Regions from separate parts of the Sinomonas terrae genome, predicted to be linked through region 2. Evidence: riboswitches for the same ligand, from Rfam matches in the RefSeq annotation. Region 2 holds a riboswitch; each other region holds the start of a gene.
The links. A riboswitch is a leader RNA that binds a small molecule or an ion and turns the genes downstream of it on or off. The one in region 2 is predicted to bind S-adenosylmethionine.
Positions count from the first base shown of each region.

Region 1: another riboswitch for S-adenosylmethionine. It lies ahead of L0M17_RS18525 (flavin reductase family protein); the one in region 2 lies ahead of L0M17_RS00190 (MFS transporter).
Region 3: another riboswitch for S-adenosylmethionine. It lies ahead of sfnG (dimethylsulfone monooxygenase SfnG); the one in region 2 lies ahead of L0M17_RS00190 (MFS transporter).
Region 4: another riboswitch for S-adenosylmethionine. It lies ahead of L0M17_RS06850 (aminotransferase class V-fold PLP-dependent enzyme); the one in region 2 lies ahead of L0M17_RS00190 (MFS transporter).

Region 1 is NZ_JAKZBV010000001.1:3,999,345-4,007,166, forward strand. Features, by position in the region: gene L0M17_RS18490 (3-methyladenine DNA glycosylase) at 1-98, shown strand, start outside; gene L0M17_RS18495 (YchJ family protein) at 249-641, opposite strand; gene purS (phosphoribosylformylglycinamidine synthase subunit PurS) at 730-1,029, shown strand; gene purQ (phosphoribosylformylglycinamidine synthase subunit PurQ) at 1,032-1,793, shown strand; gene purL (phosphoribosylformylglycinamidine synthase subunit PurL) at 1,790-4,105, shown strand; gene L0M17_RS18515 (DUF503 domain-containing protein) at 4,333-4,626, opposite strand; gene L0M17_RS18520 (oxygenase MpaB family protein) at 4,742-5,656, opposite strand; gene L0M17_RS18525 (flavin reductase family protein) at 5,745-6,230, opposite strand; SAM riboswitch class IV at 6,269-6,380, opposite strand; gene acs (acetate--CoA ligase) at 6,526-7,822, shown strand, end outside.
Region 2 is NZ_JAKZBV010000001.1:39,348-47,169, reverse strand. Features, by position in the region: gene L0M17_RS00195 (LLM class flavin-dependent oxidoreductase) at 1-1,187, opposite strand, end outside; gene L0M17_RS00190 (MFS transporter) at 1,184-2,506, opposite strand; SAM riboswitch class IV at 2,543-2,657, opposite strand; gene L0M17_RS00185 (sulfatase family protein) at 3,154-4,617, opposite strand; gene L0M17_RS00180 (SDR family oxidoreductase) at 4,614-5,642, opposite strand; gene L0M17_RS00175 (CYTH and CHAD domain-containing protein) at 5,650-7,155, opposite strand; gene L0M17_RS00170 (MaoC/PaaZ C-terminal domain-containing protein) at 7,285-7,734, shown strand.
Region 3 is NZ_JAKZBV010000001.1:4,009,550-4,017,371, forward strand. Features, by position in the region: gene L0M17_RS18535 (chloride channel protein) at 1-160, opposite strand, end outside; gene L0M17_RS18540 (MarR family winged helix-turn-helix transcriptional regulator) at 157-612, opposite strand; SAM riboswitch class I at 2,324-2,434, shown strand; gene sfnG (dimethylsulfone monooxygenase SfnG) at 2,477-3,688, shown strand; gene L0M17_RS18550 (O-acetylhomoserine aminocarboxypropyltransferase/cysteine synthase family protein) at 3,688-5,079, shown strand; gene L0M17_RS18555 (CoA-binding protein) at 5,076-5,576, shown strand; gene L0M17_RS18560 (glycoside hydrolase family 6 protein) at 5,662-6,984, opposite strand; gene L0M17_RS18565 (endo-1,4-beta-xylanase) at 7,004-7,822, opposite strand, start outside.
Region 4 is NZ_JAKZBV010000001.1:1,472,177-1,479,998, forward strand. Features, by position in the region: gene L0M17_RS06830 (MFS transporter) at 1-897, shown strand, start outside; gene L0M17_RS06835 (metal-dependent transcriptional regulator) at 928-1,638, opposite strand; gene L0M17_RS06840 (Nramp family divalent metal transporter) at 1,649-2,923, opposite strand; gene L0M17_RS06845 (class I SAM-dependent methyltransferase) at 3,041-3,799, opposite strand; gene L0M17_RS06850 (aminotransferase class V-fold PLP-dependent enzyme) at 3,887-5,347, opposite strand; SAM riboswitch class IV at 5,381-5,493, opposite strand; gene hisN (histidinol-phosphatase) at 5,612-6,430, opposite strand; gene rsgA (ribosome small subunit-dependent GTPase A) at 6,480-7,628, opposite strand; gene aroA (3-phosphoshikimate 1-carboxyvinyltransferase) at 7,633-7,822, opposite strand, start outside.

The DNA.
Region 1 (7,822 bases), 4.0 Mb from region 2:
AGTACGTCGAGAAGCAACGGGCCTTCGCCGCGGAGGCGGCGGCGCTGCGGGAGCGGTTGACGACGGCGATCGCACCCTTGACTGCGGCCCTCCCCTAGCCGACGAGTGACCACATCCTCCCCGACGAGTGGTCACATCTTCCCCGACGAGAGGCCAGATCTACGGGAAGTGGCCAGTCGTCGGGAGGGAAGTGGCCACTCGTCGGGAGGGAAGTGGCCAGTCGTCGTGTGGGTTGGAGGGCTTGGGGGTCAGAGGGCTTCGACGTAAAGCCAGCGGCCGCCCTCGCGCACGAACCTGGACGTTTCGCGCATGATTCCGCGGCCGTCGTCGTCCGCGTAATGAGCGGCGAACTCGACGATCCCGCGCTCGTCGAAGGGGCCGCCCGCCTCCGTGCGGACGACGTCGAGCCGTCGCCAGCGAGTGCTGGCGTCGAGTTCGAGGGCGGTCGGGCGGGTGGACGGATGCCAGGTAGCGAGGAGGTAGTCCTGCATCTCGGTGCCTCCTGTGGCGAACGCGCTGTAGCGCGAGCGCATGAGCGCCTCCGCAGTGGGCGCGACGGCGCCGAGGTGGAACCGGCTGCAGCAATCACCGTACGTGTCGCCGCTTCCGCAGGGGCAGCGTGCACCGGGATCGAGGGTCATGGGGCTACACTAGCGCCGCGATTCCAGCCCCATACCAGGGCTCCGGTAGAATCAGGTTGCAACTCCCCTCAATCACAGGAGCCCTTTGATGCCCCGGATCGTTGTCGATGTCATGCCGAAACCCGAGATTCTCGACCCGCAGGGGAAGGCAATCGTCGGGGCGCTCCCGCGGCTCGGGTTCACCGCGTTCAGCGGCGTGCGGCAGGGCAAGCGCTTCGAGCTTACCGTCGAGGGCCCGGTCACGGACCAGATCCTCGAGCAGGCGCGCGAAGCCGCTGCGACCATGCTGTCCAACCCGGTGATCGAGGACGTGGTGAACGTCGAGGTCCTGGACGAGACCGCGGCCGCAGCCGCTGAGGACGTTGCCGCCCCGACCGAGGCGGAGTGAGCATGAGCGAGACTCCTCTGATCGGTGATCTGGGCGAAACCCCCAGCGCGCCCCTCTCCGGTGCCCGCATCGGCGTCGTCACCTTCCCAGGAACCCTCGACGATCGCGATGCGGCTCGCGCGGTGAAGCTCGCCGGCGGAACGCCGGTTGCGCTGTGGCACGCGGACTCTGAATTGGGCGACGTCGACGCCGTCGTCCTCCCCGGCGGGTTCAGCTACGGCGACTACCTGCGCGCGGGGGCCATCGCCCGGTTCGCGCCGCTCATGGCCAAGATCGTCGATGCTGCAAACTCCGACGCGAAGCTCCCCGTCCTCGGAATCTGCAACGGCTTCCAGATCCTCACTGAGGCGCACCTGCTGCCCGGATCGATGGTCAAGAACGATCACCTCAAGTTCATCTGCCGTGACCAGACGCTGCGCGTTGAGAACAACCGGACGGCGTGGACCAACCAGTTCGAGGAGGGCCAGGAGATCACCGTGGTCCTCAAGAACCAGGACGGCCAGTACGTCGCGGACGAGAAGACGCTCGACGAGCTCGAGGGCGAGGGCCGCGTCGCGTTCCGCTACGTCGGCTGGAACCCGAACGGCTCGCGCCGCGGGATCGCGGGCATCACGAACGCGGCGGGGAACGTCGTCGGGCTCATGCCGCACCCCGAGCACGCCGTCGAGCCCGGCTTCGCCCCCCTCGGCGCCGACGGACACTACAGCACCGACGGACTCGGCTTCTTCGCGTCCGTCCTGAGCCAGCTGGTGGAAGCAAAATGAGCACGCAGACCACGCCCAAGTTCAACATCGACACGGTCGAGCACGCGGCCCAGACGCCGAACGTCGAGCTGCCGTGGGCCGAGCTCGGCCTCAAGCAGAACGAGTTCGAGGAGATCGTCAAGCTCCTCGGCCGCCGCCCCACCGCCGCCGAGCTCGCGATGTACTCGGTCATGTGGAGCGAGCACTGCTCCTACAAGTCCTCGAAGGTGCACCTCCGCCAGTTCGGCGAGAAGCTCACCGACGAGATGAAGAAGGACATGATGGTCGGCATCGGCGAGAACGCCGGTGTGACCAACCTCGGTGACGGCTGGGCCGTGACGTTCAAGGTCGAGTCCCACAACCACCCGTCGTTCGTCGAGCCATACCAGGGTGCGGCCACGGGCATCGGCGGCATTGTCCGCGACATCATCTCGATGGGCGCGCGCCCCGTGGCGGTCATGGACCCGCTGCGTTTCGGTGCGATCGATCACCCGGACACGCCGCGCCTCGTGCACGGCATCGTCTCGGGCATCGGCGGCTACGGCAACTCGCTCGGCCTGCCGAACATTGGCGGCGAGGTCGTTTTCGACTCGGTGTACCAGGCGAACCCGCTCGTGAACGCGCTCGCCGTCGGCGTCCTCCGTCACGAGGACCTGCGCCTCGCGAACGCCTCGGGCGTGGGTAACCGCGTCGTGCTGTTCGGCGCCCGCACGGGTGGCGACGGTATTGGCGGCGCCTCGGTCCTGGCGTCCGAATCCTTCGACGACACGAAGCCGTCGAAGCGCCCCGCCGTCCAGGTCGGCGACCCGTTCGCCGAGAAGGTGCTCATCGAGTGCTGCCTCGAGCTCTTCAAGCACTCGCTCGTCGAGGGCATCCAGGACCTCGGCGCGGCCGGCATTTCATGTGCGACGTCGGAGCTCGCCTCGAACGGCGACGGCGGCATGCGCGTGGAGCTGACGAACGTCCTCCTTCGCGACCCCACCCTGACCCCGGGCGAGATCCTCATGTCGGAGTCGCAGGAACGCATGATGGCGGTCGTGACGCCGGAGAACGTGGCCGAGTTCGAAAAGGTCATGGAGAAGTGGAACGTCGAGTTCTCGTGGCTCGGCGAGGTCACCGACTCGGGCCGTCTCGTCATCACGTGGGACGGCGAGACGATTGTCGACGTCGATCCCCGCACCGTTGCGCACGAGGGTCCGGTCTACAACCGGCCGTTCAATCGGCCAGAATGGCTCGACGGCGTCCAGAAGGACGGGTTCCGGGCGTCGGAGGCCGCGAAGTCGCTTCCCGCCTCCGGTGATGACCTCAAGGCCGCGATCCTCGAGCTCATGGCGTCGCCGAACATGTGCGACAAGTCCTGGGTCACGAAGCAGTACGACAGCTACGTGGGCGGCAACACGACGCTCGCCTCCCCCGACGACGCCGGCGTGATCCGCGTCGACGAGGAGTCCGGGCTCGGCGTCGCCATCTCGACCGACGCCAACGGCCGCTACGCCTACCTCGATCCGTACACCGGCGCGCAGCTCGCGCTTGCGGAGTCGTACCGGAACGTCGCGACCTCCGGCGCCGTCCCCATGGCCGTCACCGACTGCCTCAACTTCGGCTCGCCCGAGGACCCCGAGGTCATGTGGCAGTTCGCCGAGGCTGTGCGCGGCCTCGCCGACGCCTGCCAAACCCTCGGCATTCCTGTCACCGGCGGCAACGTCTCGCTCTACAACCAGACGGGCACGACGGCGATCCACCCCACCCCGGTGGTCGGCGTCCTGGGCAAGTTCGACGACGTCGCCCGCCGCACGCCGTCGGGCTGGCAGCAGAACGCGGACGGTCAGGCGATCTACCTCCTCGGGACGACGCGCGACGAGCTCGACGGCTCCGAGTTCGCGAACCTGCGCGGGCACCTCGGCGGACTCCCGCCGAAGCTCGATCTTGAAGCGGAGAAGACGCTCGGGGCGATCCTCATCAACGCCTCGCGCGACGGCATGGTCGACTCCGCGCACGATCTCTCCGAGGGAGGCCTCGCCGCAGCCCTGTCCGAGATGGTGCTGCGCTTCGGCGTCGGCGCCCGCGTGGCGCTCGATGACCTCTGCGAGCGCGACGGGATCGATGCCTTCACCGCGCTGTTCTCGGAGTCGCAGGCGCGCGCCGTCGTCGCCGTCCCCCGCTCGGAGGAGGTGCGCTTCAACGACATGGCCGCCGCCCGCCAGTTCCCGGTGGTGCGCCTCGGCGTCGTCGACGTCCTCGCGACCTCCCTTGAGGTGCAGGGCCTCTTCGACCTGCCGATCGCTGAGCTCCGCGAGGCCCACGAGGGAACGCTGCCGAAGTACTTCGGCTAGACCCATGCGAGGCTGAAATGCCCCGCCTTCTGGACTTCTCCCCCCGCTGTAGCGGCGGGCGCGGTCCGAAAGGCGGGGCTTTCTCGTAGGAGCGACGGCGGCGATGGTGCTCGGGATCCTCGGCCTTGCCCTCGGGAGCCCAAACCGGCGGGCGATCGCCGGATTCGTCCTTGGCTGCGTCCAGTTCGTGCTGCTCTTCTTCGGCTACGGGGTCCTGTGGTGAGGCCTTAGTCCTCGCTGTGGAGTTCCCTCCGGCGGGCGCTCAGGAGGTCGACCTCCGGGCGCCCTGCCACGAAGCGTTCGACGGCGTCGAGCACCTCGACAGCGTGCGCGCGATCCGCCGACACCAGGGCGGCGCCGATCGAGGCCCGTCTGTGGAGATCCTGACTGCCCACCTCGGCGGCCGAGACCTCGAACCGCCGCCTGAGCTCGCCGACGATGGGGCGGACGACGGCGCGTTTCTCCTTGAGCGAGTGCACGTCGCCGAGGAGGATGTCGAACTCGATCCACGCGATCCACATGCGGCCATTCTTCCCTTGCGGGGCGGAGTTGGCGTACCCGAAACAGCTAGGGCGGTGAGTTGGCGTACCCGAAACAACCAGGGCGGTGAGTTGGCGTACCCGAAACAGCTAGGGGTTAGAGGACGCCGAGGCGGGCCAGACGGCGTCGGGCCGCGGCCTCGCTCGGTCCGGTGGTGCCGAGCGCGAGGCCGACGACGCCGAGCGTCACCTGCGCGGCCTGCCGAGGCGGGAGCAGGCTCCGGCGCAGCGACGAGCGGTCCATGCCGAGCAGCTCGAGGGAGCGGTCCGGCATAGAGTCGACGGCGGCGGCGAAAAGCCTGCGGTACCCGGCCACGAGCAGCGGGTCAAGCGGCAGGTTCCGGAGAAAGCCGACCACCTCGTCAAGGTGCGCGCTGTGGGTGAGGCGCACGCCGTCGTCGTACGCTGCTAACTGTTCACGCAGGGCGGCCGCGGACCGCGGCGGCTCCGCGACTCCCATGAGTTCGCCGGCCACGGCCCACTCGCGGACGTACTGATCCGCCAAACCGGCAGGCAGGGGTCCATGGACGTATTCGTACGCTCCGAGGAACGCGTCCGTGAACGCAAGATGCACCCAGGCGAGGAGCTCGGGATCGTTCGCTGAGTAGTCCCGCTCCGTCCCACGGCCGTCGACGTACCGGCCCACGACCGGCTCGTGCCGGCGCCGCACGTGCTCACAGGCGCGGCGCGCCGCGGCCGTGTCGCCATAGGTGACCGTGAAGACCCACCGGATGGTGTGCGCGATCCGCGCGAGCGGCTCGTCCTGATAGTACGAATGGTCGACGACGCCGGCGAGCACCCCGGGATGCAGGGCCTGGGTGAGGAGCGCGCGGATCCCGCCGATTATGGGGGTCATGCCGCCGTGCACTCGCCAAGTGACGGAGTCGGGCGCGAAGTAGCCCGCGTCCTCGCCGTCCTCAAGCGCGAGCTCCCACGCCGGGATGCCCTCCGACTGGCCGGAGAAAGTGAAGCTCAGACGGCGGCGAAGCGGCGAAAGAACATCAATGCTCACCTATCAAGCGTCGCGCACGCAGCTCACGCGGGCAACGCCGTTCCGCGCCGGGACGAGGGCGCCCTCGTCCCGGCTGCGGGCGGTGGGGCTATTTGCCCCAGTAGACGTGATTGGTCAGGGGACGGAAGCTCTCCGGATCCGAGACGCTCACTGCCTCGCCGATCAGGATCACGTGGTCCCCCGCGTCCACCCGCTGCCAGAGCCGACACTCGATGCGCGGGACCTCAGCGGCCACGATGGGCGAGCCCAGCACGCCCGGCTCCCAGGCCAGTCCCGCAAACTTCTCCGTCCCCTTCGCCACGAATCGCTGCACGAGCTCGCGGTCCGACTCGGACAGGATGTGCACGGCGAAGTTGTCGGTCGTGTTCCACACATCGAATGACGACGAACGCTTGTCCACGGCCCATGAGACGAGGGCGGGCTCGAGGCTGACCGACGTGAACGAGTTGCTCACGAGGCCTGCCAAGGTGCCTTCGCTCTGGGTCGTGATGACCGAGATGCCCGTGGCCCAATGCCCCATGGCGCGGCGAAGTTCCGCCCCGGTGACGGCCTGGCCCACGGATGTGATGGTCATGGCGTTCCTCCAGCAATCGGCCGGACACCCGCTTCCGGGCGCCGTACTTGCCGCGGACGTTCGCCGCGACCGGATCCTCATCTGGGGCACCCCACTACGGGAGAGGGTTGCCGCCCGGCCAGCCAGAGCTTTCCGCCGGGACTCTTGATCCTGTTATTCAGCCTACGGAACGCTTCTTTGGGCAGTAAAGCGCGTCCGTAACACGGACACACAACTTAGTGGTCGTCCAGCCGTGACTTTGCGTGACGTTCTGTTGCGTGCGAGGCTTTGGCGGCTGGACTGCGGCGGGCGTTTAGTGGAGGCATCCCACCCTTCAAGGAGTTCCCTCATGACCGCTGCCACCCCTGATCGCATCGCCTTCTGGGAGGACGCCGCGCGTCGACTCGAGTGGGCCGAGCCGTGGCACACCGCGCATTCATGGACTCCCGCCGACCTCCGGGCGAGCACTCCCCCCGAGATCCGGTGGTTCGACGGCGGCAAGCTCAACGCCGCCGTGAACTGCGTGGACCGGCACGTCGCGGCGGGCCGCGGCGAGAAGGTCGCGCTGTGCTTCGAGGGCGAGCGGGGCGACCGGCTCACCGTGACGTATGCGGACCTCGAGCGGCGCGTGGCTCAGGCCGCCAACGCGCTCGAAGCGCTGGGCGTGCGGAAGGGGGATCGCGTCGTGGTCTATCTCCCGGTGCTCGTCGAGACGGTGGTGATCACGCTCGCCTGTGCGCGCATCGGCGCGGTGCATTCGCTCGTGTTCGGCGGCTTTTCCGCGGAGGCGCTGCGGTTCCGGGTCGAGGACACGGGGGCGAAGCTGCTCGTCACCACCGACGGCCAATTCCGACGCGGCCAAGCGGTGCCCGTCAAGGACAATGCGGACGCGGCCGTCCGCGGGGGTGCCGCGGCAAGGGACAACGCGATCGAGCACGTCCTCGTGATCCGCCGCACGGGCTCGGACATCGCATGGACGCCGGGGCGGGACGTGTGGTGGCACGAGCTCGTGGACGCCCAGCCGTCGGAGCACGAGGCCGAGGCGTTCGATGCCGAAACCCCGCTCTTCATCATGTACACCTCCGGGACGACGGGGAAGCCGAAGGGCCTCGTCCACACGACCGGCGGCTACCTTACGCAGGCGTCGTGGAGCCACGAGTTCCTGTTCTCCAATCCCGACCCGGCCCTCCGCGCCGCCGACGTCCACTGGTGCACCGCCGACCTCGCCTGGGTCACGGCCCACACCTACGAGATCTACGGCCCGCTCTCGAACGGTTTCACGCAGGTCATCTTCGAGGGCACGCCCAACACTCCGCATCCGGGGCGGCATTTCGAGATCATCCAGCGGTACGGCGTTACGAGCTACTACACGGCGCCGACCTTGGTGCGCTCGCTCATGGGCTGGTTCCCGGACGGCGTGCCCGCCGAGTACGACTTCTCCTCCATTCGGGTGCTCGGCACCGTGGGCGAGGCCGTGAACCCGGAGGCGTGGCGGTGGCTTCGCTCGAACCTGGGGCGCGACTCCGGCGGGGACGTTGCCGGCGGCGTCCCCATGGTCGACACGTGGTGGCAGTCCGAGACTGGCGCAACCGTGCTATCACCTCGGCCCACCG
Region 2 (7,822 bases):
AGGTTGAAGCCGTCCACACCGCCCTCCTCGACCCAGCGCTCGAGCTCGTCGGCGATCGTTGTCGGCGAACCGACGATCACGGGTCCCCTCCCGCCGATCGAGACGAACTTCGCGACCTCGCGCAGGGTCCACTCTCGTTCAGGATCGAGGGTGGTGAACTGGGCGAGCGCGGACTGGTTGCCGTCGCTCGTGATGTATTCGAGCGGAGCGTCCTGGTCGAGACCCGAGAGGTCGATGCCGGTCCAGCCCGCGAACAGCGCAAGGGCGGCGTCGGTGTCCACGTAGGACTCGTATTCGGCGAGCTTGGCCGCGGCGGCCTCATCCGTCTCGGCGACGATGACCGTTGCAAGGTTGAAGACCTTGACCGAGTCGGCGGCCCGGCCCACGGCCGAAAGCTCAGCGCACAGCCCCTCGATGAACTTCCGTGCCTGGGCCGGCGTCGAGCTCGAGAAGAAGACCGCCTCCGCGTGCTTCGCCGCGAACGCCTTGCCCCGGGACGAAGCGCCCGCTTGGAACAGCAACGGCGTCCTCTGCGGGGAGGGCCCGACGAGTGCGGGCCCGGGGACGCTGTAGCCCGCGCCGGAGTGCCCGATCCCGCGTACGCGAGCCGGGTCGACGAAAACGTTCGATTCGACGTCGGCCCGCACCGCGTCGTCGTCGGCCGATGCCTCCCACAGCTTGTAGACGACGTCCATGAATTCCTCGGCGCGGTCGTAGCGCTCGTCATGCGGGAGCTGGCGGCCGAGCCCGAGGTTGCGCGCCGCTGACTCCTGGTAGGAGGTCACGATGTTCCAGCCGATGCGGCCTTGCGTGAGGTGATCGAGCGTGCCGAACTTGCGGGCGAGGAGATACGGCTGCTCGTACGTGACCGAGGCCGTCACACCGAAGCCGAGCCGCTCCGTTGCGGCGGCGAGCGCCGAGACGATGAGCAGGGGGTCCAGGGTCGGATACTGCACTCCGCCGCGCACGGCCTCGTCGGCGCTGCCGCCATAGACGTCGTACTGGCCGAGCACGTCGGCGAAGAAGATGCCATGGAACCCACCGGCCTCGAGGGTGCGAGCGAGGTCCGTCCAGTAGCCGAGTTCGGCGAACCGGCTGGCCTGCGAGTCGGGATGGCGCCAGAGCCCGGGCGACTGGTGCACCGGCACGAGCATCTCGAAGGCGTTGAGGAGCAGGGGCTTGGTCACTGGAGTTCCTTTCGAGCGGTCCGAACCGGGTCCTTGGCAGCGAGCGCGGCAACGGTCGAGAGCGCCGCGAGCAGGACGAAGAAGCCGCAGATGAGCCACGGCTGGCCGCCTCCGGCCTCGAGCAGCGCCGCCGCGACGAACGGCGTGATCCCGCCCGAGAGGACCGTGCCGGCCTGATAGCCGAAGGAGACGCCGCTGTAGCGGAGATCGACCGGGAACTGCTCGGCGAACCACGCCGCCTGCGGTCCGTAGATTGCGTCATGCAGCACGTTCATGGGCAGCAGCAGCACGATGGGGAGGAGTGCGAGGGAGCCGTGGTCGAGGAACCAGAAGAACGGCCAGATGAAGACGGCGATACTGATCGCGCTCGCCACAGCCATGCCGCGCCGGCCGATGCGGTCGGAGAGCCACCCCCAGAACGGTCCAGAGATGAGGCCGACCGCGGAGACGATGAGCACGGCCGTCAGGGCCTCGCCGGTGTCGCCGCGCCGGGTCTTGAGGTAGCCCAGCATGTAGACGGTGAGGAGGCTGTAGAGCGCGGGCTGGACGAGGCGCAGGCCGATCGTCACGAAAATGCCACGCGGATGCTCGCGCAGAGCCCGCCGGACCGGGTGTTCCGCGACGCGCTCCTTCTCGCGGAGCTCGGTGAACTCCTCCGCGTCCTTGACGCCGAGACGGATCCACAGCCCGATCGCCACCAGCACGCCGGAGAGCAGGAACGGGATGCGCCAGCCGAACGCCTGGAACTGCTCGGACGTCAGCACGCCTTGGATGACGGCGAAGGTCGCCGTCGCGAGCAGCATCCCTGCCGCCGAACCCACTTGGGTGAACGATCCGAAGAGGCCGCGCCGGGCCGGCGGCGCGTGCTCGACCGAGAGGAGGGCGGAGCCACCCCACTCAGCTCCCGCGGAGAGGCCTTGGATGAGGCGGAGCGTGACGAGACCGACCACGGCGAGCAGGCCGATGGCCGAGTAGTTCGGCAGGAGGCCGATGAAGAACGACGACGCGCCCATGATGAGGAGCGACCACACGAGCAGCGCCTTCCGCCCGATGCGGTCGCCGAGGTGGCCGGAGATGACGCCGCCGAGCGGCCGGGCGATGAAGCCGACGGCGTAGGTCGCGAACGAGGCAAGGATGCCGACGACGGGTGACACGCCCGGGAAGAACTGCTTTCCGAAGACGAGTGCGGACGCCGTGCCGTAGAGGTAGAAGTCGTACCACTCGATCGTGGTCCCGACGAATGCGGAGGAGAGGACGCGCCGCTTGGCGCGCAGGGTCTCGCCGAGCTGGACGGTCCCGCTCTGGAGCAGAGTAGCCATGGTGGTCTTTCTCGGTCGCGGCACCGCGGCTCGCAGGCGCCATACTTACGACGCCGGAACCCGGCATCGTCGAATCCTCACCTGGAGCACCCCACTACAGCAGGAGGGTTGCCGTCCGATCAGCCAGGGCTTGTCACCGGAACTCTTGATTCTGGATGCCAGTTTTCTAGAAACCGGTTAACCGCGGCAACTGCCATGTAACGGCGCTTCACACTCGCCCCCACCCCCTCCCGTTTCGGGTACAGAAACCACCCCTCTTTTGCCGTTTCGGGTACAGATATCCCCCTCGTTTGGTCCTTTCGGGAGCGCCAACTCCCCTCATTTGGCCTTTCGGGAACAGCTAATCCTTCTCACGCCCCTTTCGGTTGCGCCTACCTGAAATCGAGGGGACCGACGACGACGGGTGGCGAGCTTCGTCGTCGTCCTCGCCCTTCGAGATGGGGAGTTGGCGTACCCGAAACGACCACGGGCGGGAGTTGGCGTACCGAAACGACCAGGGGCGGGAGTTGGCGTACCCGAAACGACCACGGGCGCGAGTTGGCGTACCCGAAACGACCACGGGCGCGAGTTGGCGTACCCGAAACGACCAGGGGCGGGAGTTGGCGTACCCGAAACGGATAGAGCGGGGGCGGGGGTGGGGTGAGCTTTTACGCGCCGCCCCACTTTGGGTTGGGTGTCTCCGGCCCCTCATATGGCCTATCCCCGTAGAACTCCTGCAGTCGGTCGAGCTCATCCCGGAGCTCCGCGAGCACCGACGCGTTGCTCGGGTCCGCGATCACGTTGACGAGCTCGTGAGGGTCGGCCTCGAGGTCGAAGAGCTCCCACTCGCTCGGCTCCCGCTCGAGCGAGGCGCCCGGCACGCCCAAGCCGTCACAGTAGTAGTGGATCAGCTTGTGCGTGCGCGTTCGGACGCCGTAGTGCGCGGGGACGTGATGGCTCGGGTCGCGATGCTCCCAGTAGCGGTAGTACATGGACTCCGGCCAGTCCGGCACGTGCTCGCCTCGCAGGAGCGGGCGGAACGAGCGCCCCTGCGCAGTGGGCAGGGCAGAGCCGGGATCGAGGCCGCAGAAGTCGAGGAACGTCGCGGCGAAGTCGGCGTTCGTGATGATCGCGTCGCACCTGCTCCCCGCCGGAATCTCGGCAGGCCACCGCATGAGCAGAGGCATCTGGAGGGACTGCTCGAACATGAGTCGCTTGTCGAACCAGCCGTGGTCGCCCAGGAAAAAGCCCTGATCCGAGCAGTACACCACGATCGTGTCCTCGGCGAGCCCCTGTGCGTCGAGGTATTCGAGCAGGCGGCCGACGCCGTCGTCGAGCGCCTGGACGCACTGGAGGTAGTCCCGCATGTACCGCTGGTACTTCCACCGCGCCCGCTCCCCGCTGTGCTCCGGTCCCTCTAACTCCGGCGGCGTCGGCTCCTTGACGTCCTCCTCGGTGAGATCGTCGGCGATGCTCATCCGCACAGACCGAACGCATTCCGCCAAGGTCGCGTGGTCGTCGTCGAACGTCTCCGGCTCGGGTATCGAGCCGACCGGGAACAGGTCACGGTGCCGCTCGTCCGGGATCCAGGGCCGGTGGGGCGCCTTGTGGTGCACCATGAGCGCGAAGGGGCGCCCCGGATCACGGTTGATGAGCCAGTCGAGCGCGAGGTCCGTCACGAGATCGGTCGCGTACCCGGTGAACCGCCGTTCGCCGTCGGGCCCGATCATGACGGGGTCGAGGTACTCCCCCTGGCCGGGGAAGACGAGCCAGTCGTCGAAACCCCGTGGCCGAGCGCCGGAGGACTCCCCGAGATGCCACTTGCCATAGAGCGCCGTCGCATACCCGGAATCGTGGAGGACGTCGACGAACGTGGGCACTCGGTAATCGAATTCCGCGAAGATCCCAGGCACCCCATTGATGTGGCTGTACGTCCCCGTGAGGATCGTGGCGCGCGAGGGACTGCAGATCGCATTCGTGCAGTAGACCGAGCCGAGGAGCGCGCCCTCCCTGCCGATCCGATCGATGGCCGGCGTCGTGTTGACCCTGCTCCCGTAGGCGGAGATGGCATGCGGAGCATGGTCGTCGGAGAGGATGAAGAGCAGGTTCGGGCGGTCCACGGATTCGCTCATCGCGTGCGGACGATTCCCTGCCGCAGGAGGCTCTCCGCGCACGCGACGGCCGCCTCCTCGTTCGAGCGCGGTTCCCAGCCGAGCACACGGCGCGCCTTCTCATTGCTCGCAGCCCGAACCACGTTGAGCTGCGCTGAAATCTCCCGAACGGGAGGCACGACGACGGCGAGCGCCTTGAACACCCAGGCCGGCGCCGTGCGGGTGGTCACCTTCGAGGCCGCCGGACCGAGGGCCTCCCGCAACGTGAGCGCGATCTCGTGGAAGGAGATCGGCTCACCCGCGACGGCGAGGAAGCGCTGGCCGGCAGCTTCGGGATCCGTCATCGCCCGAAGGTGGAGGTCGGCGACGTCGCGTACGTCGACGATGTTCAGCCACATGGGCGGAGCGGCGGGGAGCTGGCCGCTCAGGAGAGTCGAGATGATCCGGATGGAGCTCGATAGGTGGGGGCCGAGGACGGGCCCAAGGATCCCGACCGGGTTCACGACGGCGAGTTCGATCCCGCCCTCGCGTTCGACGAAGTCCCACGCGGCCCGCTCGGCGATCGTCTTCGACTTGACGTACGGGCTGATCCCGCGAGCGCTCGGGTCCGTCCAGTCGTTCTCGTCAAAGACGTGCTGCCTGTCGAGGTGCCCGTAGCCCACCGCGGCGAACGACGACGTGAGCACGACGCGCTGCACACCGGCGTCGCGCGCGGCCCGCAGAACCCGTCCCGCGCCGTCGCGCGCAGGTCCGATCAGCTCGTTCTCGTCCCTCGGCTGCCTGCTCGGGAAGGGAGAGGCGACGTGGAGCACATAGTCAGCCCCCCGTGCGGCCTCGCCCCAGCCGCCGCCAGCCCTGAGGTCCGCCGTGAGATATGCGACCCGCTCCTGGTGGGGCGCTCCCGCGTTTGCGAGCATCCTTTCGACGATGGGCCGGCGGTCCGGCGAGCGCAGCGTCGTCCGCACGGTGTGGCCCGCGGTGAGGAGCTGCACTATGGCGTGGGCGGCCACGAAGCCGGAGCCGCCCGTTACGAGCACTGTCGCCACGGTCAGGTCACCCCTTCCCGCCGCCGAGCTTGGCCGGGAGCTTTCGACGGATGCGGTCGTAGCGGGCCTCGGCCTCGTCGGCGAGCTGGAGCTCCCTCGCGTGGAGCCGACCGTACGTGAAGGCGTTCTCAGCCCGCCCGTACGCCTCGACCCCGAGCCTGCGGACCAGCTCCGCGGTAACGATCGAATCCTGATGCTCGCCGAGCGCCTTCTGGACCTTCCGTGCGCGGCGGCCCAGTCGCGCTGCCTTCTTCGCACCGAATGGTGCGGCTGCCTCAGCGGAGTACCGGAGGCGTTTGGCGGCCTTCCGCACGTCGTGGAGCGCGATGTCGTGCTTCTCCGTGCCCTCGGCGCCCTTTGCTTCTTCCACCGCGGCGCGGAGGCGCTTCGCATCGCGACGCACGACGCCGGAGACGGTCGCCTTGGTCTCCCACTTTCCGTCGGCCTCCCTGACCGTAGCGGCGAGGTCCGTGATGCCGTCGAGGAGCCGGAAGTACCGCTCCGAGCCGAGAGCATCCCTGAGCTCTCGCGACGCCTCGGCGTGCTCAGCGCCCAGCGACTCGTCGAAGGACCGCCTTACCGGACCGAACACCAGCTCGGACCGTTCGCTCCCCACCCGCCCCCGCAGGCGTTCGCGCATGATCTCGGCGTCGCGCACCCTCCCGAGGACCCGACCGAACCACTGGAGCTCGTCGCGCATCGCCCGCCTCGAGTCAGGGTCCAGGTCTTTCCGAAACGCGGAGAGGCACGAGCGCAGCCGGCGCGTCGCGATGCGGAGATTGTGGACGGAGTCGGGGGCTGCGAGGCGCACCTCGGGATCGAGCCGTTCCCACTTCTCCAGCTGCTCCGCGACATAGTCCGCGAACGCCCGCTGAACCTTTCCCGGCCTGCGCTGTTCAGGCTCCGCCTCTCGGCCGCGTGGCGGGACCGAGGCGGCGAGCGTCAGAAGCGAACTGCTCCGGCTGCCAGGTTCCGCCCCCGATTCGGCGAAGGCGGTGCACAGCTCCTTCGCGAGCCGCTTGTTGCCCGGCTCGCGCACCTCGTAGTCCCACAGCCGCCAAGCCCGTGGAGCACCGTCCGCGATGAGCGGCTCCGCGCGGTGGTGCTCGTCGGCCGCCTCCGCCAACTCGCCGCCGTCGTCCGCAAGAAGCAGGGCGACCCGCCGGACGATCGTCACGTCCGCGCTCCGCACGAGCTGCTCGCCCCGCAGGTAGAACTGGAGGCCGTCCGTGAGGGAGGGGGGCGGCGACTGGTGCGATCCAAGGGGCTCGACGGCGGTGCGGCCGTCGGGGAGCTCGAGGTGCCAACCCTCGCGAGGTCCGCCCGTTCGCCGGTAGAGGACGATGCCGTGGGAGCCTAGGCGGAAGTCCTCGGTGTCGAAGAACTGCTCCTCGAAGACGAGATCCTCGCCGCTGCGGACCTGGGCGACGCCGCTCAGCGCATCGAACTCGGGAAAGCGGCCGGCCACGGACGCATCAAAAGTGCCGCGGGCGGCCAAACGGGTCCTAGCCATAGCGCATTCTAGGCACCACGTGCGCTGGTCCCCCATGGCTCAGGCAGAAGAAGGTGCCCGCGCGTCCATGAACGGTCCTCCCCTGGCCGAGGGCGAAAATGAATGGCCTAACGAAAGGAATTGCCAGCAATGCCCCTGTATCTTGACGACCTACAGGCCGGTCAGACCTTCGTGACGCCGGGACGGACGATCACCGAAGCGGACGTCATGTCATTCGCGGCGTGGACGAACGACAACAACCAAGTGCATACCGATGCGGAGTTCGCCAAGAGCACCCGGTATGGCCAACGCATTGTTCACGGCATGCTCGGCGCTTCGCTCTGCCTTGGCCTGATAGCCCGCACGGGGGTCTTCGAGGGGAGCGCCGTCGCCTTGTTGGGGATCGACCAGTGGCAATTCACGGCACCGGTGTTCATCGGCGACACGGTTACGTGCACGGTCGAGATCCTGTCGACTCGGGCCACGAGCTCAGGCCAGTACGGCATTGTCGAGCGCCAGCTGACCTTGCGCAACCAACACGGCGAGACCGTGCAGGCCGGGCGCATGGACGTCATGGTGACGACGGGGCCGGTGGGCTGACTGGCAACGGTCGTCTGACTGAATGGGTCGGCTCTGGTGCCAATCGATCAGGAATCGAGAAGCGGGTCAGGGGCGCGGGACCTAGTGT
Region 3 (7,822 bases), 4.0 Mb from region 2:
TCCCGTAGAAGAAGAGGTTGGTGGCGAGGCCGATGAGGCGCAGGAGGGCCCAGGCCGCGAGCGCCCCGAACGCGCCGACGGGGAGCGCGAGGGCCGCGACGAGAATCATGCGCTTGTCCACGGAGAAGTCGCTCAGCTCGTGGCCACGATGCGTCGTCATGCGACCACCGCCCTGCTCAGCGAGGTAGCCGAAAGGTGCTCGTGGAGCGCGCCGAGTCCCGCGGCGAGATGCTCGCGCTGCCCCGGCTCGAGGTGTGCGAGCGCCTCCCGGAACTCCTCATCGCGCCGGCGGAGGACCGCCTCGACCGCGCCGTTCCCGGCTTCCGTCAGGGAGAGCAGCACGAGGCTCCGGTTCTCGGCCGACTGCGTGCGCTGCACGTACCCTCCCGTGCTGAGCCGGTCCGCCAAGCGGGTCACCGAGGATCCGGAGACCCCGAGGATGTGGGCCAGCGCACCACTTGGCACGGTCCCGTGATCGTGGAGGGCGAACAGCATTCGCATCTGTGGCAGGGAGAGTTCAGTGACCTCGTCGACGCTCTGCATGGCGACTGCGAGCAGATCGCGCGTGGCTCGCTGGAGCGCGTCGACTTGGGCGTCGAGAGGATTTGTCATACGACAAGTCTTGCACAGTGCAAGGGCTGAGTTCAAAGGCGGGGGGACGACGGCGGGGGCGCGGCCGCCGTAGTCCGCCCGCCTCCCGTCCACTCGCCCGGGCTCGTCCGGACGCCGCACCACTCGCTCGGGCTCGCCCAGACGCCGCACCACTCACCCGGGCTCGCCCAGACGCCCCGACACTCACCCGGGCTCGCCCGGACGCCCCGACGCCAGCCACCGTCACCCCCATCCCGGCACCCCGGCCGTCCGTTCCCGACCGGGGTTGAAGCCCTTCCTCGGCGCGCCCGCCCCCGACACGCCGACCCTGGCTCGATCGCGCCGTCGAAGCCGGTCGGAATCTCACGCCTGCCCACCCGAACCCTGCGGAGGCGAACCCCGCGGAGGTGACGGCGCAAGCTTGCACGGCACCCGACGCCTCGCCCAAAGCAAGCGGACGACGACGGGCGGGCACCGCCGTCGACCGCTCGTCCGGGCCGACCGCCGTCCTCCGCTCACGGCCGTCGCCCCCATCCCCTTGGCACCCAGGACGTCCGTTCCCGACCGGGATTGAAGCCCTTCATCGGCGCGCCCGCCCACGACGCGCCGACCGTGGCTGGATCGCGTCGTCGAAGCCGGCCGGAATCTGACGCCCACCCACCCGGACCCTGCGGAGGCGCACCCCGCGGAGGTGACGGCGCAAGCTTCCACGCCAGCCGCCGTCGTCCGCTCACCGCCGTCGACCCCACCCCCTTGGCACCCCGGCCCTCGTTCCCGACCGGGATTGAAGCCCTTCCTCGGCGCGCCCGCCCCCGACACGCCGACCCCGGCTCGATCGCGCCGTCGAAGCCGGTCGGAATCTGCGCCCGCCAGCCCGAACGCGGAGGCGCACCCTGCGAAGGTGACGGCGCAAGCTCCTACGCCAGCCCGTCGTCCGCTCACCGCCGTCGACCCCACCCCCTTGGCACCCCGGCCCTCGTTCTCGACCGGGATTGAAGCCCTTCCTCGGCGCGCCCGCCCCGACACGCCGACCCCGGCTCGATCGCGCCGTCGAAGCCGGTCGGAATCTGCGCCCGCCAGCCCGAACGCGGAGGCGCACCCTGCGAAGGTGACGGCGCAAGCTCCTACGCCAGCCCATCGTCGTCCGCTCACCGCCGTCGACCCCACCCCTTGGCACCCAGGCCGTCCGTTCCCGACCAGGATTGAAGCCCTTCCTCGGCGAGCCCGCCCCCGACACGCCGACCGTGGCTCGATTGCGCCGTCGAAGCCGGTCGGAATCTGACCCCGCCCACCCGAACCCTGCGGAGGCGCACCCTGCGAAGGTGACGGCGCAAGCTTGCAGGCGCACCCTGCGAAGGTGACGGCGCAAGCTTGCAGGCGCACCCTGCGGAGGTGACGGCGCAAGCTTGCAGGGGCACCCTGCGGAGGTGACGGCGCGAGCTGTAGGCCGGCCGGACGACGAGCGTCGGATTACGTCGACGAGCGGGGGATTACGTACGGGGCCCTGGCGACCAAGCGGACCCCGACGTCGGTGCTCCCCGCTGCCCGTTGGCGCCCCCCGGCCTCGGAGCCGCCCGGTCGGCCCCAGGCCCGCCCATCGAGGCCCCCGACGCCCAGCGGGGCTCCGCCCAGCGAGGCCCCTCCAACCGAAGAAGCTTCGGCGAATGCAAGTCGGCATCCTCTATGACGAAATAATTTGCACCGTTACGGCGCCCGCGAGCAGAATCACAGTGACCCATCCCGAGCGGCTGAGAGATCTGGATCTGTGACGCCGCAGCAACCCTGGCCAACCGTCGTCACCAAATCGACGAGCCAAAGGTGCTACCGCCAGAAGCGATGGTGAGTGTCCCCCGCTCGCGTCGCGCCCGAGTTAAGGAGCGCAGCCGTGTCCGACCACGTCATTGATTTCGAGACCCCCCTCAAGTTCGCGTACTGGGTGCCCAACGTCTCGGGAGGCCTTGTGGTCTCCACGATCGAACAGCGCACCAACTGGGAGTTCGACTACAACCGCACCCTCGCACGCATCGCCGAGAACGCGGGCTTCGAGTACGCCCTCACCCAGACCCGTTACGCCGCGAGCTACGGCGCGGACAAGCAGCACGAGGCCACGTCGTTCTCGCTTGCGCTCCTCGGCGCGACCGAGCGGCTCAAGGTCATCGCGGCCGTGCACCCCGGCATGTGGCACCCCGGCGTGCTCGCGAAGTTCATCATCACCGCAGACCACCTCTCGGGCGGCCGCGCGGCCGTGAACATCGTCTCGGGCTGGCTCAAGGACGAGTTCGTGAACTTCGGCCTCGAATGGCTCGAGCACGACGAGCGCTACGTCCGCACCGAGGAGTTCATCAACGTGCTCCGCGGCCTGTGGACCGAGCAGGGCTACTCGCAGTCGGGCAAGTACTACAACATCAACAACTTCACGCTGAACCCTGCGCCGGTGAGCGTTGAAGGTCGCCCGCACCCGGAGATCTTCTTCGGCGGCAACTCGACGGCGGCTCAGGCAGCAGCAGGCCGCACCGCCGACTGGTACTTCTCCAACGGCCGCGACATCGAGGGCTTCAAGGCCAACATCGCCGGCGTCCTCGCCGCCGCGGAGGAAGGCCGCAGGGCCCCCGCCGCCCCGCGGTTCGGCCTCAACGGCTTCGTGATCGCCCGCGACACGGAGAAGGAAGCCCACGAGACCCTCCGCGAGATCGTCGCGAAGGCGCACCGCCCCGCGGTCGAGGGCTTCGCCGCCGCCGTCAAGGAGGCCGGCCAGTCCACGAAGGACGGCAAGGGCATGTGGGAGGACTCGACGTTCGAGGACCTCGTCCAGTACAACGACGGCTTCCGCACGAAGCTCATCGGCACGCCCGAGCAGATCGCCGAGAGGATCGTCGAGTACAAGAAGATCGGTGTGAACCTGCTCCTCACGTGCTACCTGCACTTCCAGGAGGAGGTCGAGGCGTTCGGCCGGGACGTGCTCCCGATCGTGCGCGAGCTCGAGGCGGACCTCGCCCGCAAGAACGGCACGGAGCTCAACACCGAGCTCCTCCCCGTGACGAACTTCGACGCCGTGCGGGAGCTCACCGGTTCGAACCTCGCCGGAGCAGGCGCCTGATGGCCGAGCGTCAATTCGGCTTCCGCACCCGGGCCCTGCACGCCGGCGGAACGCCGGACGCGGAGCACGGGGCGCGGGCGGTCCCGATCTACCAGTCGACGTCGTTCGTCTTCAAGGACACCGACGACGCCGCGAACCTCTTCGCGCTGCAGAAGTACGGCAACATCTACTCGCGCATCGGCAACCCCACCGTCGCTGCCTTCGAGGAGCGCGTCGCGTCCCTCGAGGGCGGCATCGGCGCGGTCGCGACGTCGTCGGGCATGGCCGCCGAGTTCATCACGTTCGCCGCGCTCGCCCAGGCGGGCGACCACATCGTGGCGTCGTCGAAGCTCTACGGCGGCACGATCACGCAGCTCGACGTGACCCTCCGGCGCTTCGGCGTCGACACAACGTTCGTGGACAGCACGGAGGCCGCGGACTTCAAGGCCGCGCTACGCGAGAACACGAAGGCGATCTACACGGAGATCGTCGCGAACCCGTCAGGCGACATCGCGGACCTTCCCGGGCTCGCCGCCGTCGCCCACGAGCACGGCATCCCCCTCGTGGTCGACTCGACGCTCACTCCCCCGTACCTCCTCCGGCCGATCGAACACGGCGCGGACATCGTGATCCACTCCGCGACCAAGTTCCTCGGCGGCCACGGCACCACTCTGGGCGGCGTCGTCGTCGAGAGCGGGACGTTCAACTGGGGCAACGGGAAGTTCCCCTCGATGACCGAGCCCGTGCCGAGCTACGGCAACGTCTCATGGTGGGGCAACTTCGGCGAGTACGGCTTCCTCACGAAGCTCCGCTCCGAGCAGCTCCGCGACATCGGGCCCTCGCTCCCCGCACAGTCGGCGTTCCAGCTCCTGCAGGGCGTCGAGACGCTCCCTCAGCGCATGGACGCGCACCTCGCGAACGCGCAGCGCGTCGCGGAATGGCTCGCCGCGGATCCTCGCGTCACGTACGTGAACTTCGCGGGCCTGCCGTCGCACCCGCAGCACGAGCGCGCGAAAGAGCTTCTGCCGCTCGGCGTCGGCTCCGTGTTCAGCTTCGGGGTCAAGGGCGGGCGCGCGGCCGGTGCCAAGTTCATCGAGGCGCTCCAGATCGCGAGCCACCTCGCGAACATCGGCGACGCGCGGACGCTCGTCCTTCACCCCGGTTCGACGACGCACCAGCAGCTCTCCTCAGAGCAGCTCGCCGCGGCGGGCGTGCCGGAGGACCTGATCCGGCTCTCGGTGGGGCTCGAGGACGTCGAGGACATCATCTGGGACCTCGACCAGGCCCTGGAGGCTTCGCAGATCGCCGGCTTGGAAGAAGAGTTCGCCGCCCCGACGTACGACGGCGAGGCCTGCTCCCTGCCCAGCGTCCAAGGCCGCGCCGTCGCCTCTTCGAAGGGAGCAGCGAAATGAGCACCGCCGTCAGCCAACGCACCTGGGTGGGGCCCACAGCGCCGGAGCGCCTGAGGATCCTGCGGGAGACGAAGGTCATAGCGATCGTCGGGGCCTCGGACAAGCCGAGCCGGGCGAGCTACTTCGTCGCGACGTACCTGCTCTCCTCGACCAAGTACCGCGTGTACTTCGTGAACCCGGTAGTGAAGACGATCCTCGGCCAGCCCGTCTACCCCTCGCTCGCCGAGCTCCCGGAGACCCCGGACCTCGTCGAGGTGTTCCGCAAGCACGACGACCTCCCCGGCGTCCTCGAGGAGGCCAAGTCTGTGGGCGCGAAGACGATCTGGCTCCAGCTCGGCTCGTGGCACGAAGGGGTCGCGGCGGACGCCGAGGCCGCGGGGATGAACGTGGTCATGGACCGCTGCGTCAAGATCGAGCACGCGCGCTTCCACGGCGGGCTGCACCTCGCGGGCTTCAACACAGGCGTCATCTCGAGCAAACGTCAGGTCCTCGCCTAGCCTTTCGCCGCGCACGACGGCGGCGCCGCACCCGGGAAGGGCGCGGCACCGCCGCTGGGAAGGTGCTGCCGGAAGCCGCGGGCGGCTACAGCGCGGGCACGGCCTTGCGCGCCAGCTCGAGGGCCTGCTGCGGGAACCAGGCTCCCGCCGCGGGATCGGTGATACCACCCCACTCCGGGTCGGTCGTGCTTCCCGGGACACTGCGGTTGCACTGGCCGTCCGACTGTCCCGGCGTCTTCACCCAGAGGTACGCATCCAGCAGCGGGAACGCGGATGGTTCCGGAGACGCGGCGGGGCGAGCGCCGAGGCCCGCGCCCGGCGGATTGCACCAGGTCTGGGGGTCCCCCGCGTACTTTCCTGCAGGCGGGGTCCAAGGGCCTTGCCCGTTCCGGCTCGTGTCAACCACGAAGTGGGCCGTGGGCACAGTGCCAGCGAGCTCTTGGGCGTAGCGGCTGTTGATGCCCGAAGTGTTCGCGTCGGCGTCGGCTGCCGTGTCGCTCCACTGCTTCGCCGCGCTCAGGGCCGTGCCCTGCCATTGGTTCGCTGGCCCGCCGCTCCAATACTGGTCACCGCAGCTGCCGAAGTCGCCGGAAGCAACCTTCGTCGTGTAGGCGATGCAGTCGGAGATCCACGTGCCGTACTGAGAGAGGTTCGGGGTCCACTGGTAGTTCGAGGTGTTCAGGGAGAAGCCCTGGATAGCGCCGACGCCGGCGTCCTCGAGGCGCCTGGTGATGTCACCCACGCTGTGCCATGCGCTGTGTCCGGCATCGAGGTAGACGAGCGCGGACGGATCGGCGGCTGCCACCGCCTGTGCCGCGTACTTGATGTCGGCGATGCGGCCGGCGGTGGCCGTTCCCGGTGCTGGGTTCGGGTAGCTTCCGGGGTTCGCGTACGCCGAGGGACAGTCCGCGGGCAGGTTGGCGAGGCCGTCAGGCTCGACGACGACGATCACCTTCTGGTCCTTCGTCAATCCGGCCGCGAAGCCGTCGGCCCAGGCATGATACGCCGCATCGCTGCCGGCGCCTCCGGCCGAGTACTGCGAGCAGTCACGGCCCGGGACATTGTAGGCCACGAGCGTGGGCACGGTCTTCTTGCCCGCCGCCTGCTGGGCCACCTGGCGGACCTGCTGCTGCACCTGGGTCGGGGTCCCGCCTGTGAACCATACGGCCTGAGGCGTGTTCACCTCGTCGCTGATCAGCGCTGCATCCGCCTTGTCGCCGCTGCTCGTGAGCTGGGCGATCTGTGACTGCGCGCCGTCGGGGATGGGCGGGGTATAGAACTGGGTCCCTGCGGGCAGCGCCCCGCTCACGCTGGCCAGCGCGGGCGGCGCGACGAGCAAGGGAACGGCCAAGGCCGCGGCCGCGCCGACCACTGCGGCTCCATGGCGGACCAACCTGTTGATCATCATGCTCCTGTCTCGGCGATTGTCAGTCTTGACCGGCGCCCCGGCCAGTCCTATGCGGTGCGCCCGTGGCTAGGGCGAGGTCTTGCTGGAGGGCGTAGTACTCGGGCTTGGGCTGGAGGTTCTCGTCGTAGATGTCCGCAGCGCCCTCTCCTTGGAAGACCCCGGGAACCCACGAGTACGCGTCACTGAAGCCCCAGACGGTGTAGGAGATGCAGGCCCTCACCGCTATGCACGCCTGCAGAGTCTGGGAGTATCCGGCCACTTGCGCCGACTGCTCCGTTGCGGTGACGGGGAGCGTGGTGCGAACGTCGACCTCGGTCTCCGCCACGTCGAGGCCGAGGTCCGCGAAGCGCTGGAGGTTGTTCTTCAGATCGGGGAGCGGGTACTGCGTGTCCAGGTGGGTCTGGAAGCCGACCCCGTCGATCGGGACGCCCTGCGCCTGAAGGTTCTTGACGAACGCGTAGACGGCGTTGCTCTTTGCGCCCGTGAATTCGATGTTGTAGTCGTTGTAGAAGAGTTTGGCCTGCGGGTCCGCTTCGTGGGCCCACCGGAAGGCGTCAGCAATGTAGCCGGGGCCAAGCTTCTGGAGCCAGATTGTATTGCGCAGCGTTCCGTCGTCGTTGAATGCTTCGTTGACCACGTCCCATTGCCAAATCTTTCCCTTGAAATGGGTCACTTCATCGGTGATGTGCTTGTGGAGGATGCTTCTCAGCTGATCCGGGCTCATGCTCGGAGCCGCGGCCGTGAGCCAGTCGGGAAGCTGGTTGTACCAGACGAGCGTGTGCCCGCGAACCAGCTGGTGGTTGGCCTCGGCGGAGGCCACGAGCCGGTCGGCTGCGCT
Region 4 (7,822 bases), 1.4 Mb from region 2:
GCCCTCATGTGGCATCCGCTTGCGGTCCTCCGGCGAGAAGCGCCGCCACCGGACCGGGCGGGCAGACTCGACGCGCTCGGGGCGGGGCTCGCCGTCGTCGGCCTCGGCGGCCTCGTCCTCGGCCTCATCGAGCAGGGGGCAGCGGGCTGGGCGAACCCCTTTGTGATCGTGTGCTTGGCCGTCGGCGTCGCCGGGTGCGTCGCGTTCATCGCCCGCCAGCACAAGGCAGCGGCGCCCATGCTCCCGCTGGGCCTCTTCCGTGAGCGGAACTTCGCGGCGGGGAATCTCGCGACCCTGTGGGCCTACGGCGGCCTAGGGATGAGCTTCTTCGTACTGGGACTGTATCTGCAGCAGCGGATGGGACTGCGCGCTTTCGAGGCGGGGCTCGGATTACTCCCCGCGACCCTCTGTCTCCTCTTCCTCTCTCCGACCGCGGCCCGGCTCGGCGCACGGATCGGTCCACGCCTCCCGATGGCCCTGGGCCCGGCGCTCGCCGCTTGCTCGTGCGGGTGGATGGCCTTCGAGGTACCCCCGCTCAACTACTGGCGAGACATCTTGGCGCCTGTCGTCCTGTTCGGCCTCGGACTCGCGCTCATGGTTGCGCCGCTCACCGCCGCAGTCCTCGGCGCGGTGCCGACGGAAGATTCCGGTATCGGATCCGCCGTGAACAACGCCGTCGCCCGCATTGCTTCGCTGGTGTGCATCGCCGCCGCTGGCGCGATCATGGGCGGGAAGGTCGACGACGCGGGGTTCCAGCGGGGCTTGGCGGCCTCAGGCCTGTTGCTCGCTGCGAGCGCCCTCAGTTCGGCCCTGTGGATTCGGAACCCGGCGCGAGCGGAAACTAGCGTCGGGGAGGGAGGGCTGTCCGGCGACGCGGCGAGCCAGGCAGGAGACTGAGAGGCAGATGGCGTTCAGACCTGTTCGCGCTCAGACCTGTTCGAGAGTGCAGCCCTCGTGCGGCGCCTCGCTGTGGACCCAGAGGGATGAGGCGATCGTGTCCGGCACGTCGAATTCATGCGCGCTGCTCCCCGCACCGATCCGGACCACGAGCGGACCTCCGAACGGCTTCCGGCGCACGACCTGAATCGCGGTATCGAGCACGATGTGCTCGCGCGCGAGGTAGCGGAGCATCTCGGGGTCGTCGTCACTGATCCGGGTGATCAAGCCCTCGTGCCCTGGGTCGAGCTCGCCGAGGGGGAGAGCCAGAGGGTGCTCGACCCGACCGTTGGGACTGGGGATCGGGTCGCCGTGCGGGTCCCGCTCGGGGTGACCAAGCTTCTCGGCGAGCCGTTCGACGAAGGTGTCCGAGACAGCATGCTCGAGCTGTTCGGCCTCGTCGTGCACCTCGTCCCAGCTGTAGCCGAGCTCTTGGACGAGGAACGTTTCGAGGAGCCGGTGGCGCCGCACCATCGTGAGCGCTAGCCGTTCACCTTCGGAGGTGAGGCGGACGGCGCCATATGGCCGATGGTCTACGAGCCCTTGGTCCTTGAGCTTGCGCACCATCTCGGAGACGGACGAGTTGGCCACGCCGAGACGGGCTGCGAGCTGGGAGGATGTGATCGGCTTTTCTTGCCATTCCGTGAACGAATAGATCACCTTCACGTAGTCCTCGATTGAGGAGGATGGCTGGCTCTTCACCTTTCCAAGCCTACCGTCGGGCCATTGGCATGAACGTGAGCCACAGGAGTGCGAGATTGAGCGCGATGACGAGACCGGCGCTGGCCCACGATGCCGCCTTGAGCAGCGGCGAGGATGCGAACGCGCCAACGAGCCGACGTTCGGACGTGAGCCGGATGAGCGGAACGAGTGCGAAGGGGATGCCGAAGCTCAGAATGACCTGGCTCACAACGAGCGAGAGGGTCGGATCGACGCCGAGCGCAAGGAGCAGCACGGACGGGACGAGCGTGATGGCCCGTCGCAGCACGACCGGGATGCGCCGCTGGAGGAGGCCATCCATGATGGTTGCGCCGGCATAGGAGCCAACGGCGCTCGAGGCGAGGCCGCTGGCCAGGAGCCCGATGGCGAACACGGTCCCCACGAGCGGTCCGAGTGCCCCTGTGATGGCCGCGTGCGCTCCCTCGATGGTGTCGGTTCCTCCCCGGCCGCCGAGCGTCGAGGCTGCGAGGAGGAGCATCCCGACGTTGACGACGCCGGCGACCCCCAGCGCGATCAGAACGTCCAGTCGTGTCCCGTGGAGGAGGCGGGCGACGGCGCTTGCCGGCACATGCGTGTGGGGATTGGCCCGATGCCGGTCACGGGAGAGCGCCGAATGCACGTAGATCGCGTGCGGCATCACCGTGGCGCCGAGCATCGAGGCGGCAAGCAGCAGCGTGTCGGGCCCCTCGAAGCGGGGAACGAGGCCGGAGACTACGCCTGCGGGTGAGGGAGGGCTCATGGCGAGTCCCGCGAGGAATCCGATCGTGATGACGGCAAGGAGGCCCATGATCGCCAGTTCGAAGCGTTGCTGCGTCCGGTGGTCCTGGATCGCGAGGATGCCGAGGGAGACGGCTCCGACGATGAGGGCACCGATCGGCAGGGGCACGCGGAAGAGGAGTTGGAGGGCGATCGCGCCTCCCACGACTTCTGCGAGATCGGTTGCGAGTGCGACGACCTCCGCCTGGAGCCAGAAGAGGCGCCGGACGCGCGGGCGCAGGCGTTGGCTCAGGATCTCGGGGAGTGTCCGCCCGGTGACGATTCCCAGCTTCGCGGACTGGTACTGGACGAGCATGGCCATCGCGTTCGCGATCACGAGCACCCAGACGAGGAGGTAGCCGTATCGCGCGCCGGCCGTGAGGTTGGCGGCTACGTTGCCCGGATCGACGTAGGCGATGGATGCGACGAATGCAGGACCGAGGAGGCCCACGGCCATGCCCGCCGCGCCGCGCCGTGCGGCCCGCGGAGTGTCCCGCGCCGTCCTGCTCATCCTTCCGCCCCCATCGATCGCCGCCGTCTCGACGGGCCAAATCTTTGATAGGCCTCATCCACGAGTTTAGGTATCCCTAAATCTAGGCCTAGGAGGGGCTGAAGGACAATAGCCCGGTCAGGCAGGAACGGCGCTCCAGACCTGTGTGATGTACGGGAGCAGGATCAGTTCGTCGTCCCGGTGGCCCAAATGATCGTGGAGGTACCAGTCGAGATTCGCCTCGACCCGGGATCGATGTTTCTCTGTGGCCCGCAAGTAGTAGCTCCGCGACTTCGTGAGCTCTACGATCCCGAGCGTGGTGATGGGCTCCTCCCAGCGGAACGCCTCCGACTCCCAACCCGTCAGCTCTGGTCCTGACGGGGGATGGTAGTCCGGTTTGTGGACATCTCCGGCGTGCATGATGCGCGAGAGCCGGTGCACCCACGGAACCGAAGTGTCGAGCTGATTCCAGACGAGAGCCACGCGGCCCCCCGGCCTCAGGAGCCTCGCCACTTCGCGCGTTGCCGCCGGAGCATCGAACCAGTGCCATGCCTGCGCGGCAACCACAAGGTCAGCCGAGGCATCCGGCAGGCCGGTGGCCTCGGCTGTGCCGACGACGGCCTGGACTCCCGGATGCAGGCGGCGCAGTTCGCCGAGCATGTCCGGGCTCGGATCCACGGCGGTCACCGCGAGTCCGCGGGCTGAGAGCAGGCCCGAGAGCTTGCCGGTGCCTGCGCCGAGGTCGACGGCGGTGCGAGCGCCGGGTGGCACGAGCCAGTCAACGGCGTCGTCTGGGTAGCCTGGCCGGACCTTCTCGTAGTGTTCCCCGCCGGCCATGAACGCTTCTGCGAGCTCGCGCCGTCGTCGATCGTCGAACTTGGGTCCGCCCCGAGCCATGCCTTCTTCCTCCCGGAGATCCGAATGCTCCGCAGAGGAATCTACCCGCGGGAAACGCCTAGCCGCACGTCGGCGTAGGGGACGTTCTCAGTCCTCGACCGAGCACGGGGCGGCGCCTGCAGTCCCGGGGGTGTTGGGCGCCCATGCGGGGAATGGACGCGAATCGGGCACTGGGACCCAGCGGCCGACGTCGACCGCGTAGTCGAGACCCAAGCCGCGCTCCACAAGCCCACGCACACCGGTGACAAGCCTTTCGACATCCTCGAGCCGGGAGCCAAGACCGAAGCTTGCACGGAGGGAACCTGAAGCAAGACCGAGGCGGCGCAGGGCTGGATGCGCGCAGAAGCGCCCGTCGCGGATGCCCACGCCATGCTCGGCGGAGAGATAGGCGGCCGTCAGTCCGGCGTCGTGGCCTTCGACTGAGAAGTTGACGATGCCGACTGCCCCGCGCGACGCCGCGCTGACGCCGAGGTCTGAGTCCTCGAAGAGACGGTGCACCGTGACCCCCTCGATCTCGCTGAGCCCCGCCACGAGGGCGTCACGGAGCTGCTGCTCGTGTCGGTACCAGGACTTCACATCGAGGCCCTCGATGATCTGTGCAGCCTTCGCGAGGGCCGCGGCTCCGACCACGTTGGGGGACCCGGCCTCGTGCCTTGCAGGGCCCTCCGCCCAGGCCACTGAATCCAGACGGACCTCGCGAACGGCGCCGCCCCCCGCAAGGTAGGGGCGTCCGTTGTCGAGCCAATCGCGGCGGCCCACGAGGACGCCCGCGCCGAAGGGCGCGTAGAGCTTGTGACCGGAGAATGCGAGATAGTCGATGTCCGCAGCAGCGATGTCGATGCGGCGGTGGGGCGCGAGCTGCGCTGCGTCGACCAGGATGCGGGCGCCGTGTTCATGGGCGAGCGCCGCAAGCTCGGCGATCGGCAGGATCTCGCCGGTGATGTTGGAGGCTCCCGTCACAGCGACCAGACTGATCTCACTAGCCTTGAGCCACGCTTTCACGCGCTCGAGCGTCTCCGCGAGCGTGCGGGCGGCGACGACACTCCGGTGGGGCCGCCCCTGCCACGGTAGGAGGTTCGCGTGGTGCTCGATGTCGAGGTAGAGGACATCGCCCGCGGCGGGAAGGCAGCCGGCGAGGAGATTGAGCGAGTCAGTGGTGTTGCGGGTGAAGATGACCTCGTCGTCCGGCCGGCCGCCCACGAACTCACGGACGATCCTTCGTGCGTTCTCATAGACCGAGGTGCTGACCTGGGACGCGTAGCCAGCGCCGCGGTGAACGCTCGCGTAGAACGGGAGCACCTCGTTGAGGTGCGCCGCGACCTCGGCGAGGGCCGGGGCCGATGCCGCGTAGTCGAGGTTCACATACCGCGTACTCCCGCCTCCTACAAGGGGAGTGAGGAGTTCCGCGCCGACGACCTCGGCGAGCGGGTTGCGGAGGTCCACATCCCCATGGGCTGCCGCGGGCGCAGGGGATCCTGCGGGAATGATGGCGTTTGCGGGAAGGACCGGGTTTGCGGGGGACGGAGAAGCGACGGTGGGTGTGCTCATGGTGCACCTCAGGGTCGGGGCCCCGCCTCGCGGGGGCCGCGCTTGCCAAGTCCGCTCCGGACTGGCCTGGTCGTCACCCGGGGCACCCCGCCGCGTCGGAGGGTTGCCGGCCAGCAAGCCGGGGCTTCGCGCTGGCACTCGTGACCTGACCACGAGACTAGAGGACGACGGCGCGCTGCTCCAGCCCGTCGTCGCGTGTTACAGCGAGTTAAGACTCCGCTGCTCGGCGAGCCCGCGATGGCTCAGCACTGAGGAGTCGGGCCCTCAGGAGCTGAGGAGGTCATCGTGCTCCGGGTTGAGGCGGCGCAGCGCGTCCGAATGCAGGATCCCATTTGTCGCGAGGGCACTGCTGCCCCAAGGCCCCTCGACGCCCTCGAGCGACGTGAAGTGTCCGCCCGCCTCCGTGACGATCGGCACAAGGGCGGCCATGTCGTAGAGCGCGAGTTCGGGTTCGGTAGCAATGTCCACCGCCCCTTCAGCAACGAGGCAGTACGACCAGAAGTCGCCGTAGGCGCGCGTCCGCCACACATCCTCCGTGAGGGTGAGGAAATTGCCCAGGCTTCCACGTTCGCGCCAGCCGGACAGGCTTGAGTAGGAGAGCGAAGCGTCTTCGATGCGGGCCACGTCCGAAACCTTGAGCCGGGTCGCCGCGGCGAGGGAACGGCCCGTGTACGCGCCGGCGCCCTTCGCCGCCCACCACCTGCGGCCGAGCGCAGGGGCGCTGACGACGCCGACCACAATCTCATCGCCGTCAGCAAGAGCGATCAGCGTGGCCCAGACGGGCACCCCTCGCACGAAGTTCTTCGTCCCGTCGATGGGGTCGATGATCCAGCGGCGGGCTCCATGGCCGGTTGTGCCGAACTCCTCGCCGATCACTGCGTCGCGCGGGCGTGACCGTGCGAGCTGCCCACGGATCGCTTCCTCCGCCGCTCGGTCTGCATCCGTGACGGGCGTGAGGTCCGGCTTGGTCTCGACTTTCAGGTCGAGGGCTTTGAACCGGTCCATCGTCTGGGCATCGACTGAATCGGCGAGTACGTGGGCCAGACGGAGATCGTCGGTGTAGCCTTCGGCGGCAAGGGTCATGGGATCCACGCTATCGCCTCACGCACCCGCCAAGTGGGAGGCACCGGGCTCAGAGTGTGCCGAGCTCCTTGGCGTCAGCGGCCTCGTCCCGAGGACTCGCTCCCAGCAGGCGCCGGAACGACGCGAGGCGTGCCGGTCCCTGTGCACCTGCGTTTCCTCCCGCAACCCATCCATCCAAGCCGCACTCGACAGCATTGGCATCGTGGCGGCAGCCGCGTGCGCAGTCTTCGGTTCCGGGTTCGAGGTCGGGGAAGGCATGCAGGATCCGATCGGGATCGACATGCGCCAGCCCGAAGGAGCGGATGCCCGGCGTGTCGATGATCCAGCTCCCCGGCGGCGCTCCTTCGAGCCGGAGCGCCAATGCCGACGACGACGTGTGCCGCCCTCTGCCCGTCACAGCGTTGACACCGCCCGTGGCGCGGCTCGCCCCTGTGAGCGCGTTGACCATGGTCGACTTGCCGACGCCCGAGTGCCCGAGCAGCACCGTAACCTTGCCGTCGAGCTCTTCCCGCAGTCGCGCGACAGCGTCATCGTCAAGCCGCACACCACGCACCTTCGGCTCACCGGCGTCCTGAACTTCGCCGTCGTCGCCTGCAGCGTCGTCCTCGGCAGGTTCAGGCTCTTCCGGCTCTTCGGCCGTGCGGCTAACGACGACGGAGAGCGGCAGGAGATCGTAGGTCGCCAGCAGCGGGGCCGGGTCCCGGAGGTCCGCTTTCGTGACGAGGAGGAGGGGTTCGATTCCGGCGTCGTACGCGGCGACGAGGGCTCGGTCGATGAATCCGGTGCGCGGCTCCGGATTGGCCGCTGCTACGACGATGACGAGTTGGTCCGCGTTGGCGACGACGACACGCTCGACTGGATCGTCGTCGTCCGCGCTTCGCCGGAGGACGGTGCGGCGATCCTGGACGCGCACGAGACGCGCGAGAGTGTCCGGACGCCCGCTCACGTCGCCGACGAGTCCCACGAAGTCGCCGGGGACGACGGCGGTGCGGCGCAGTTCGCGAGCCCGGGCCGCGATCACGATCCGTTCGTCGGGCATGTCCTCGTCGACCACCGCTGTGTAGCGGCCCCGGTCGACGGTGATGATGCGGCCGGTCACTGCATCGTCGTGGCTCGGCCGGTCCTTCGTCCGAGGGCGGCTACCGCGCTTGTTGGGACGGATGCGGACATCGCTCTCGTCCCACTCCCGGGCAGGCATCGGGTTAGGGCGCCTTGACCGTCTCGCCAGGGGCCGGAGCGTCACCCGAAGGCTCCTGCTCCCCGGTGCCCTGACCGAGCATGCGCGCCCACATCTGCGGGAACTCTGGCATCGTCTTGGACGTCGTCCCGATGTCCTCGACCTCGACGCCTTCGACAGCGAGACCCCACACGGCGCCCGCAGTCGCCATGCGG